DNA from 2 places in the Mesorhizobium sp. P2_B5 genome. Region 2 is predicted to be linked to the other one. Evidence: predicted binding sites of a transcription regulator. Region 2 holds the regulator's gene; the other holds the start of a gene.
The links. The regulator LexA, encoded in region 2, represses DNA repair genes until DNA is damaged. The targets are predictions, from matches to a motif close to TGTTCNNNNTGTGTTCNG.

Region 1 (4,192 bases), on a different contig from region 2:
CGACATCATCGGCGGCGTCACCATGAAGGACTGGCCGTCATAGGCGCCATCCGGGCGCTGGCCAAGGCCGGGCTTCCAGTTGGTCGCGGGGCGGATCAGGTCGGCCAGCCGTTCCAGAATGTCGATGCGCACAGCGCGGCGGCCGAGATTGCGGTAGCCGGCGAGCTTGTAGAAGGTCTTGTCGAAAGCCGGGTCGATGACCACCGAGGTGCGGCCGGAGGCCAGCGCGTGCACCACGTCGCCGAAGCCGGGCTTGTCCTTGCCGTCATTCTTCAGCGCCCACAAAAGCGTAATCAGGCCGGCGGGTGCGGGCTTGATCAGCGCCGGCACGAAGACGTGGTAGGCGCCAAAACGCACACCGAGCCGGCGCAGGGCAGCGCGTCCCTCCTGGTCGAGCGACTTCATCTCTTCGGCGATGTCGCGGCGGTTGATGAGGCCGAAATGCTCGACGAGCTGGAAGGCGATGCCACGGCCGATGCCGGTGATCTGCTCGGCATTCTTCAAGTCGACCAGCGGCTTCAGCAGCGACTCGATCTGGAAATTGACGAAACGCTCGGCGCGCGCAGCAACCTTGTCGCGGGCGGGGCCGGTCAGCTGCTCGTCTGCCAAAAGCACCAGGCGCGGCTTCAGCGCGTCCTCGCCGGCAACCAGCGTGCCGATCGGCGCGCCGATCCAGCGCAGCGTGCCGTCGGAGCCGAGCGCCAGGTCGCCATTGGCGCAGGCGCCGAAGCGTTCGGCGCGCGCCTCGAACTCAGCGGCAAGCGCCTTTTGCGCCGCCGTGCGCACGGCCTTGGCGTCTTCGCCGCCGGCGCTCTGGTCGGCGGTGAAGCGGAACCCTTGCAACTCGCCGACATGATGGCCTTCGACAAGGACGGTTCCGGTAGGACTGATTTCGGCTTCAGGCATTGTATTTTCTCTAAGGCGCCGCATGAGGACGGAAGTCCTGCGGTCTACAAACCGTTTCGTCAACCGCTCATGCAGCGCATCCGACAATCTGTCTTCGATTTCGCGCGTCTTTTCCTGCCAGTGTGCCTGATCGGCCAGCCAGCCGGGCCGGTTGGACACAAATGTCCAGGTGCGGATCTGGGCAATACGGTGCGACAGCGTGTCGATATCGCCTTCGGTCGTATCAGCCCGGCGCACCTGCTCGGCCATGTAGTTCTCGTCGACATGGCCGTGTTTGGCGAGGTCTGTGTAGATCGAGGCGATGAGGTCGGAGTGCTGGGCCGGCGCGATCTTGCGGTAGTCCGGCAAGGCACAGGCTTCCCACAGCAGCGCCACGCGCTTGGCATTGGTGGCGAGCGCGCGGATGTCCTCGTCGCGGGAGAGATGCTCGAGCGCCTGCGCATCGACCGCCGGCAGCGCCCGCGTCAGGCCTTCGACCGGCGCATTGATCTCGATCGAGCGCTTCAGTGCGTCGAGGCTGGCGAAATCGAAATGCGCGGTGCGCCACTGCAGTACCTTCACCGGGTCGAACTCATGACCCTCGATGCGCTTGACCAGTTCCTCGTCCAGCGGATCGACCTGGCCGGTGACGCCGAATGTGCCGTCACGCAAATGCCGGCCGGCGCGGCCGGCAATCTGGCCGAGCTCGGCCGCTGTCAGATTGCGGTACTGGTAGCCGTCGAATTTGCGGTTCTGGGCAAAGGCGACATGGTCGAGATCGAGGTTGAGACCCATGCCGATGGCGTCGGTGGCAACGAGATAATCGACGTCGCCCGCCTGGAACATTGCCACCTGGGCGTTGCGGGTGCGTGGGCTGAGGGCGCCGAGCACGACGGCAGCGCCGCCCTGCTGGCGGCGGATCAGTTCGCCGATGGCGTAGACCTCGTCGGCGGAGAAGGCGACGATGGCGGTGCGACGCGGCAGGCGGGTCAATTTCTTCGAGCCGGCATAGGCGAGGTGCGACAGCCGCGGCCGCGTCACCACCGAAACGCCCTTCAGCAGGCGCTGCAGAATGCCATGCATGGTGGCGGCACCAAGCAGCAGCGTTTCCTGGCGGCCGCGCAGATGCAGGATGCGATCGGTGAAGATGTGGCCGCGTTCGAGGTCGCCGGCAAGCTGCACCTCGTCGATGGCGACGAAGGCGGCGTCGGTCTCGCGCGGCATGGCCTCGACGGTACAGACCGAATATTTCGCGCCGGGCGGCTGGATTTTTTCCTCGCCGGTGATCAGCGCCACCTTGTGGGCGCCGACCTTTTCGCAGACGCGGGCGTAGACTTCTCGCGCCAGCAGCCGCAGCGGCAGGCCGATGATGCCACTCTCATGCGCGACCATGCGCTCGATGGCGAGATGGGTCTTGCCGGTGTTGGTCGGACCCAGCACGGCGGTCACGTCGCGGCCCGACAGGATCAGCGGCTCGGTGTGTTTCGGCTGGATGTTCATCGGCCCGGAAATGAGGCTTTCTGCATCGTGTTGTCGGGAGCGCGCCTCGCATGGCGCGTATGACACGCGACACATAGGGATTTCGGGCGCGAAGCGAAAGCGGAATGTTCCGGCCGTCAGTTCGGGAGTCTCGTTCGAGGTCCGGATTCGCTCCCGATTAACAGTTGGAACGAGTCTGGAACGAATCGGCTACGAATCAGTGACTCCAGCAGATTCAGCTTTTGTTCACGGCTACATGTGGATTTTGCGACCGGGAGTCTCACCACATGCTGAATCCATTGAACTGGCCCGATTCATGCAGGGCGGGCTTTGCCATTAACCTTCGCCAGCGAAGAATGGCCACTGCTCAGCTGTCGTTGGCCAAGGTTATGAAATTATTATCTTTTCTTAACCAGCTTTAACCATTTGGCAGAGCTTTTCGGCCTTCGCCATTAACGTTTCGGTCAAAGCCGGAACGAATCGGCGACGAATCAGCGATGGGCGGGTTTTCCCGATTTGTTCACCCCAATATGTTGTGTTATCCACAGCTTGCCCACCGAGAATTCACAGCTTGTGAAGCGGGTTTCACACAGCCTGAGCCGGCGCCGTTAATCTTTGCGTGCCGGAACGGGGCAGTGCCGACATGGAAGCCTGAGAGCGTTGCCTGTCGACGACGAAAAAACGGGCGCGAGCCGGCCCGTTTTTTCTCTCAGGCGAAATGCTGTCGCTCAGGCGAAGTACTGGCCGCCATTGGCGGTGATGGTCGAGCCGGTGATGAAGCCGGCGTCCTCGGAGGCGAGGAAGACGACGCAGCGCGCGATCTCTTCCGGTTCGCCGAGGCGGCCGACCGGGATCTGCGGCAGGATGCGCTCGTTGAGCACCTTCTCGTCGATCGCTTTGACCATCTCGGTGGCGATGTAGCCGGGGCAGATGACGTTGACGGTGATGCCCGCGCGAGCGCCTTCCTGGGCAAGCGCCTTGGAGAAGCCGATGTCGCCGGCCTTGGCGGCGGAATAGTTGACCTGGCCGGCCTGGCCCTTCTGGCCGTTGATCGAGGAGATGGTGATGACGCGGCCGAACTTGCGGTCGCGCATGCCGCCCCACAGCGGATGCGTCATGTTGAAGACGCCGGAGAGGTTGGTGTCGATGACTTCTTTCCACTGCTCGCGCGTCAGTCTGTGGAACATGGCGTCGCGGGTGATGCCGGCATTGTTGACCAGCACCGAGACCGGGCCGAGATCGGCCTCGACCTGTTTGATCCCGGCGGCGCAGGCATCGTAGTCGGCGACCGACCATTTGTAGGTCTTAATGCCGGTTTCCCCGCTGAACTTCCCCGCAGCCTCGTCATTGCCGGCATAGTTGGCGGCAACCGTGTAACCCGCATTCTTCAGGCCGATCGAAATGGCGGCGCCGATGCCGCGTGATCCACCGGTGACGAGCGCTACTTTGGTCATGAAGTTCCTCCTCCCTAAAGTTTTTGGTGAATGGTCAATTTGGTGAATGGTCAATAGTGAATGGTGAATGGCGAGCGATGTGCCGCCTTCGACCATTCACCATTGCCTATTCACCATTCACTCTTTTCACAGCGCTTCCACGCACAAGGCGACGCCCATGCCGCCGCCGATGCAGAGCGTGGCGAGGCCCTTCTTGGCGCCGCGGCGGCGCATCTCGAAAACCAGCGTGTTGAAGACGCGCGCGCCGGAGGCGCCGATCGGATGGCCGATGGCAATCGCCCCGCCATTGACGTTGACGATCGACGGATCCCAGCCCATGCCCTTGTTGACAGCACAGGCCTGCGCGGCGAAGGCCTCATTGGCCTCGACAAGGT
Region 2 (4,192 bases):
TGGTCGCCGCCAAGGTCGAGACCTGGCGCGCCGGAACGCAAATGCTGGGCTCCGAGATCCAGACACGGCTGACCGGACGCGTCGTCAGCCTTGAGGAGATGGAAAACGGCCGCGTCAGGCTGACGCTCGACATTGTTTCCACCGCTCACCCAAAGCTGCACTACGCGCCGGAGCGGGTCAGGCTCTCGGCGCGTGGGATTCCGGCCGATATGACCGCCGGCTCCCTCATCACCGGCTATGCCAGACTGTTGCCGCCGACGGGTCCGGTGCGACCGGAGAGCTACGATTTCTCCTTCGACAGCTATTTCGCCGGGATCGGCGGCAGCGGCTTCTTTCTCGGCAATCCGAAAACCATTGCTTCGCAGGGCCCGCCGCCGCTGACCGCACGGCTCTCTTCGGCAATCGAGAATGCGCGCGAAAACATTGCCGACCATATCAGGGGCAAGATCGGCGGCGCCGAAGGCGAGATTGCCGCGGCGCTCATTGTCGGCGTTCGCGCCGGCATTCCGGACGAGGTCAACGAGGCTATGCGGCGCACTGGCATCTACCACATCATCTCCATTTCCGGCCTGCACATGGCGCTGGTCGCCGGCACCATCATGGCATTGTTGCGCGGCGCCTTCGCGCTGTTTCCCGATTTCTCCTCGCGCCGGCCTGTCAAGAAATATGCCGCCGCCGCGGCGCTTGTTTCCATCGCCGCCTATCTCGTCATTTCAGGCATCGTGGTTGCCGCCGAGCGCAGCTTCATTATGCTGGCGGTCATGCTTGTCGCGGTGCTGTTTGATCGCGCAGCGCTGACCATGCGCAATCTGGCGATCTCGGCCATCGCCGTCATCCTGGTGTCGCCGCATGAGGTTGTCGGCCCGAGTTTCCAGATGTCGTTTGCCGCCACCGCCGCCCTTGTCGGCGCCTATGCCGGCTGGGCCGACTACCGCGCCGACAAGGTGAGAACGCCGCCCGCAAGGCGCTCGTTCGTCGGCTTTCTGTCGCGAAAATTCCTGCTGGCCATGGGCGGCCTCGCCATGACATCGATCATCGCGGGCAGCGCCACTTTGCTGTTTGCCATCTGGCATTTTCAGCGCGTGTCGCCACTCAGCCTGCTCGCAAATCTGGCCGTGATGCCGATTGTGTCGTTGATCGTCATGCCCTTCGCCGTGCTCAGCGCGCTGGCCATGCCGTTCGGCGCCGATGGACCGTTCCTTTATTTGATGGGCAAGGGCCTGGCGGCGATGATCGCCATCTGCGCCTGGATTTCCGAACGTTCGCCGGTCGATGCCGTCGGCCTGATCTCTATCCGCTCGGTGCTGCTGGTGGCGGTCGCGCTCGTCATCGCCACCATGGCCACCACCTGGCTGAGGCTGGCGGCCGTGCCTTTTGCGCTGGCCGGCCTGTTGACTGTGCCACAGGTGCGCACGCCCGATGTGCTCATCTCCGAGGATGCGCACCTGGTGGCCGTGCCGATCGGAGGCGGCGAGCTCGCCCTCAATCGCGAACGCTCCAACGAATTCACCACAGACAACTGGAAACGCGCGCTGAGGGCCGAAACCATAATCCCGCCTGAGATTTTCGAGGCAACGGACACGCGGTTCGATCTAGACCCGCTCGACCTGCCGCCAGGCTCGCCTTTCTATTGCACAGGCAATCTCTGCATTGCCCGGCACCTGACCGGAGCCATCATCGCGCTGGCAAAAGACCGCAACACAGCGCGGCCAGCCTGCGCTTTCGCGAGCCTGATCGTCATCGACGACGCCACTGCCTACAATCCGTGCCGCGACCCGCTGGTGCTGGTCGTGACCAAGAAGCAACTTGCCCGCGATGGCAGTGCCGCCGTCTTCTTCGACCCACAATCGGCCGCGACAGCGCCAATGATCCGTTTCGCCGTCGACAAACCCTATCGTCCCTGGCACGAGCAACGCCGCTTCTCACGCGAAGCACGCGGTCTGCCGCCTTACCAGCAGCGCGAAAAGTAAGCCGCCTCAGTAGCGCCGGATCAGGCCGACCAGCTTGCCCTGCACCTTGACCCTGTCCGGCCCGAAGATGCGGGTTTCGTAGGCCGGGTTGGCGGCTTCCAGCGCGATCGAGGCGCCCTTGCGGCGGAAGCGCTTCAACGTCGCTTCCTCTTCATCGACCAGCGCCACCACGATCTCGCCAGGGCTCGCCGTATCGGCATTGCGGATGATGACCGTGTCGCCGTCGAAAATGCCGGCCTCAATCATCGAGTCACCCTTGACCTCAAGTGCGTAGTGTTCGCCGCCCATGATCATGTCCGGCGGCACCGAGATCGAATGCGTCTGGTGCTGGATGGCGTCGATCGGCACACCGGCGGCGATGCGGCCCATCACCGGGATCGACACCGCAGAAACGGCGTCGTCATTGCCGGCCGACATCGAACGAGACGAGGAGGCCGGCTTGATCTGGCGGCCGAGACCGCCTTGCCCCTGACCGCCTTGACCGAGGCTGCCCTGGATGATGCTCGGCGAGAACTTCTTCGCCGCATTGAGGCCGGGTGCGATCGAGTCGGGCAGCCGCAGCACTTCCAGTGCACGCGCCCTGTTCGGCAGCCGGCGAATGAAGCCGCGCTCCTCAAGCGCCGTGATCAGGCGGTGAATGCCGGACTTGGACGCGAGGTCGAGCGCCTCCTTCATCTCGTCGAAAGACGGCGGGATTCCGCTCTCCTTCAGGCGTTCATGGATGAACATCAGAAGTTCATGTTGTTTGCGCGTCAGCATCGCGGCTCCCACGGGTTCTGAAACCAGAATCGGAAAAAACAAACCCAGAACAAACACTATCTGTTCCAGTTGTGTTCCGCAACCTTTTAAAGTTTAATGAATGTGTTGACGTTTTGTTCAGCGTAACATCAGGACGCTGCAGGCGGCACCCGCGGCGGCGGCCGGAGCGAAGGGCTCGCGCACGATCAAGCCGTTTGCGTCGGCCAGCATTCTCAGCATCGAGGAATCCTGGATGCCGAACGGCGTCGCCACCCGTGCGCCGGTTTCTTCGCTCACCACGGCGCGCACATAGTCTTGCCTCAGATCATTGGCCGGCATCGCGGCGCCAAGCTGCGCCGGGCGGATGTCCTGCCGGTACGTGCGGCCGCCGAGCTGCGCCAAAAGCGGCTTCAAAAACAGCTGCGAACAGACCAGGCTCGCCACGGGATTACCGGGCAGGCCGATGCACCTGATGTCGCCGAGACGCCCGAACATCAGCGGCTTGCCCGGGCGCATTGCGAGCTTCCAGAAATCGAGCTTCATGCCTTCGCCGGTCAGCACGTCATGCACGAGGTCGTGGTCGCCGACCGAAGCGCCGCCGAGCGTGACGATGACGTCCGCCTTTGCCGCGACAGCCTTTTTCACCAGTGCTGCGATCGCTTCCTTGCGGTCGGCCGCGATACCGAGATCGAGCGCGCGCGCGCCGACCGACTGCGCGGCTGCCGCGACGCCATAGGCGTTGGACGAGATGATCTGGTCGGGGCCAAGCGCACTGCCCGGCGGCAGCAACTCGTCGCCGGTTGCGATGATGGCCACCAGCGGCCGTTGCACCACGTTCAGGGTCGGGTGATTGGCCGATGCCGCCAGCGAGAGTGCTGCCGGATCGAGCTCGCGGCCTTTTTCCAGCAGGACGTCGCCTTGTGCAAAATCCAGACCACGGCGGCGGATGTTACGGTCTTTTGCGGTCGGCTCGGTGACCTCGATATGGCCATTGCCAAGGTCGCGGACATTCTCCTGGATGACGATGGTGTCGACGCCTTCAGGCAGCGGCGCGCCCGTGAAGATGCGCACGGCCTCAGCCTTGCCGACCGTGCCGTCAAAGCCGCGTCCTGCGGGCGCCATGCCGATCACCGAAAGCCGCGCCGGGGCGGATGCCACATCCTGTGCCCGCGCGGCATAGCCGTCCATGGCGGACGCGTTGAAGGGCGGCTGGGTGCGCAGCGCCACGACAGGTTCCGCCAGCACCCGGCCGGCCGCATCCGCCAGGGCGATGCTTTCACCCGGCAGCGCCGCAGCGCCTTCCAGCAGGCGCTCCAGCGCCTCGGCCACCGGAACCAGCGCCATCAGGCGCCCGCCTTGTAGTCGCCGGACTTGCCGCCGGTCTTCTCCACCAGCCTTATGCCGGAAATCACCATGGCGCGATCGGCCGCCTTGGCCATGTCGTAGATAGTCAGGCATGCCACCGAGGCCGCGGTCAGCGCTTC

Region 1: the regulator LexA is predicted to act here: its motif matches at 2,551-2,568, upstream of AC1D1N_RS01280 (helicase-related protein).

What each region holds. Positions count from the first base shown of each region.
Region 1 covers NZ_JBFUDJ010000001.1:243,028-247,219, reverse strand. The annotation lists gene AC1D1N_RS01280 (helicase-related protein) at 1-2,385, opposite strand, end outside; gene phbB (acetoacetyl-CoA reductase) at 3,093-3,818, opposite strand; gene AC1D1N_RS01270 (acetyl-CoA C-acetyltransferase) at 3,945-4,192, opposite strand, start outside.
Region 2 covers NZ_JBFUDJ010000003.1:221,709-225,900, reverse strand. The annotation lists gene AC1D1N_RS13760 (ComEC/Rec2 family competence protein) at 1-1,970, shown strand, start outside; gene lexA (transcriptional repressor LexA) at 1,977-2,729, opposite strand; gene AC1D1N_RS13750 (molybdopterin molybdotransferase MoeA) at 2,847-4,052, opposite strand; gene moaC (cyclic pyranopterin monophosphate synthase MoaC) at 4,052-4,192, opposite strand, start outside.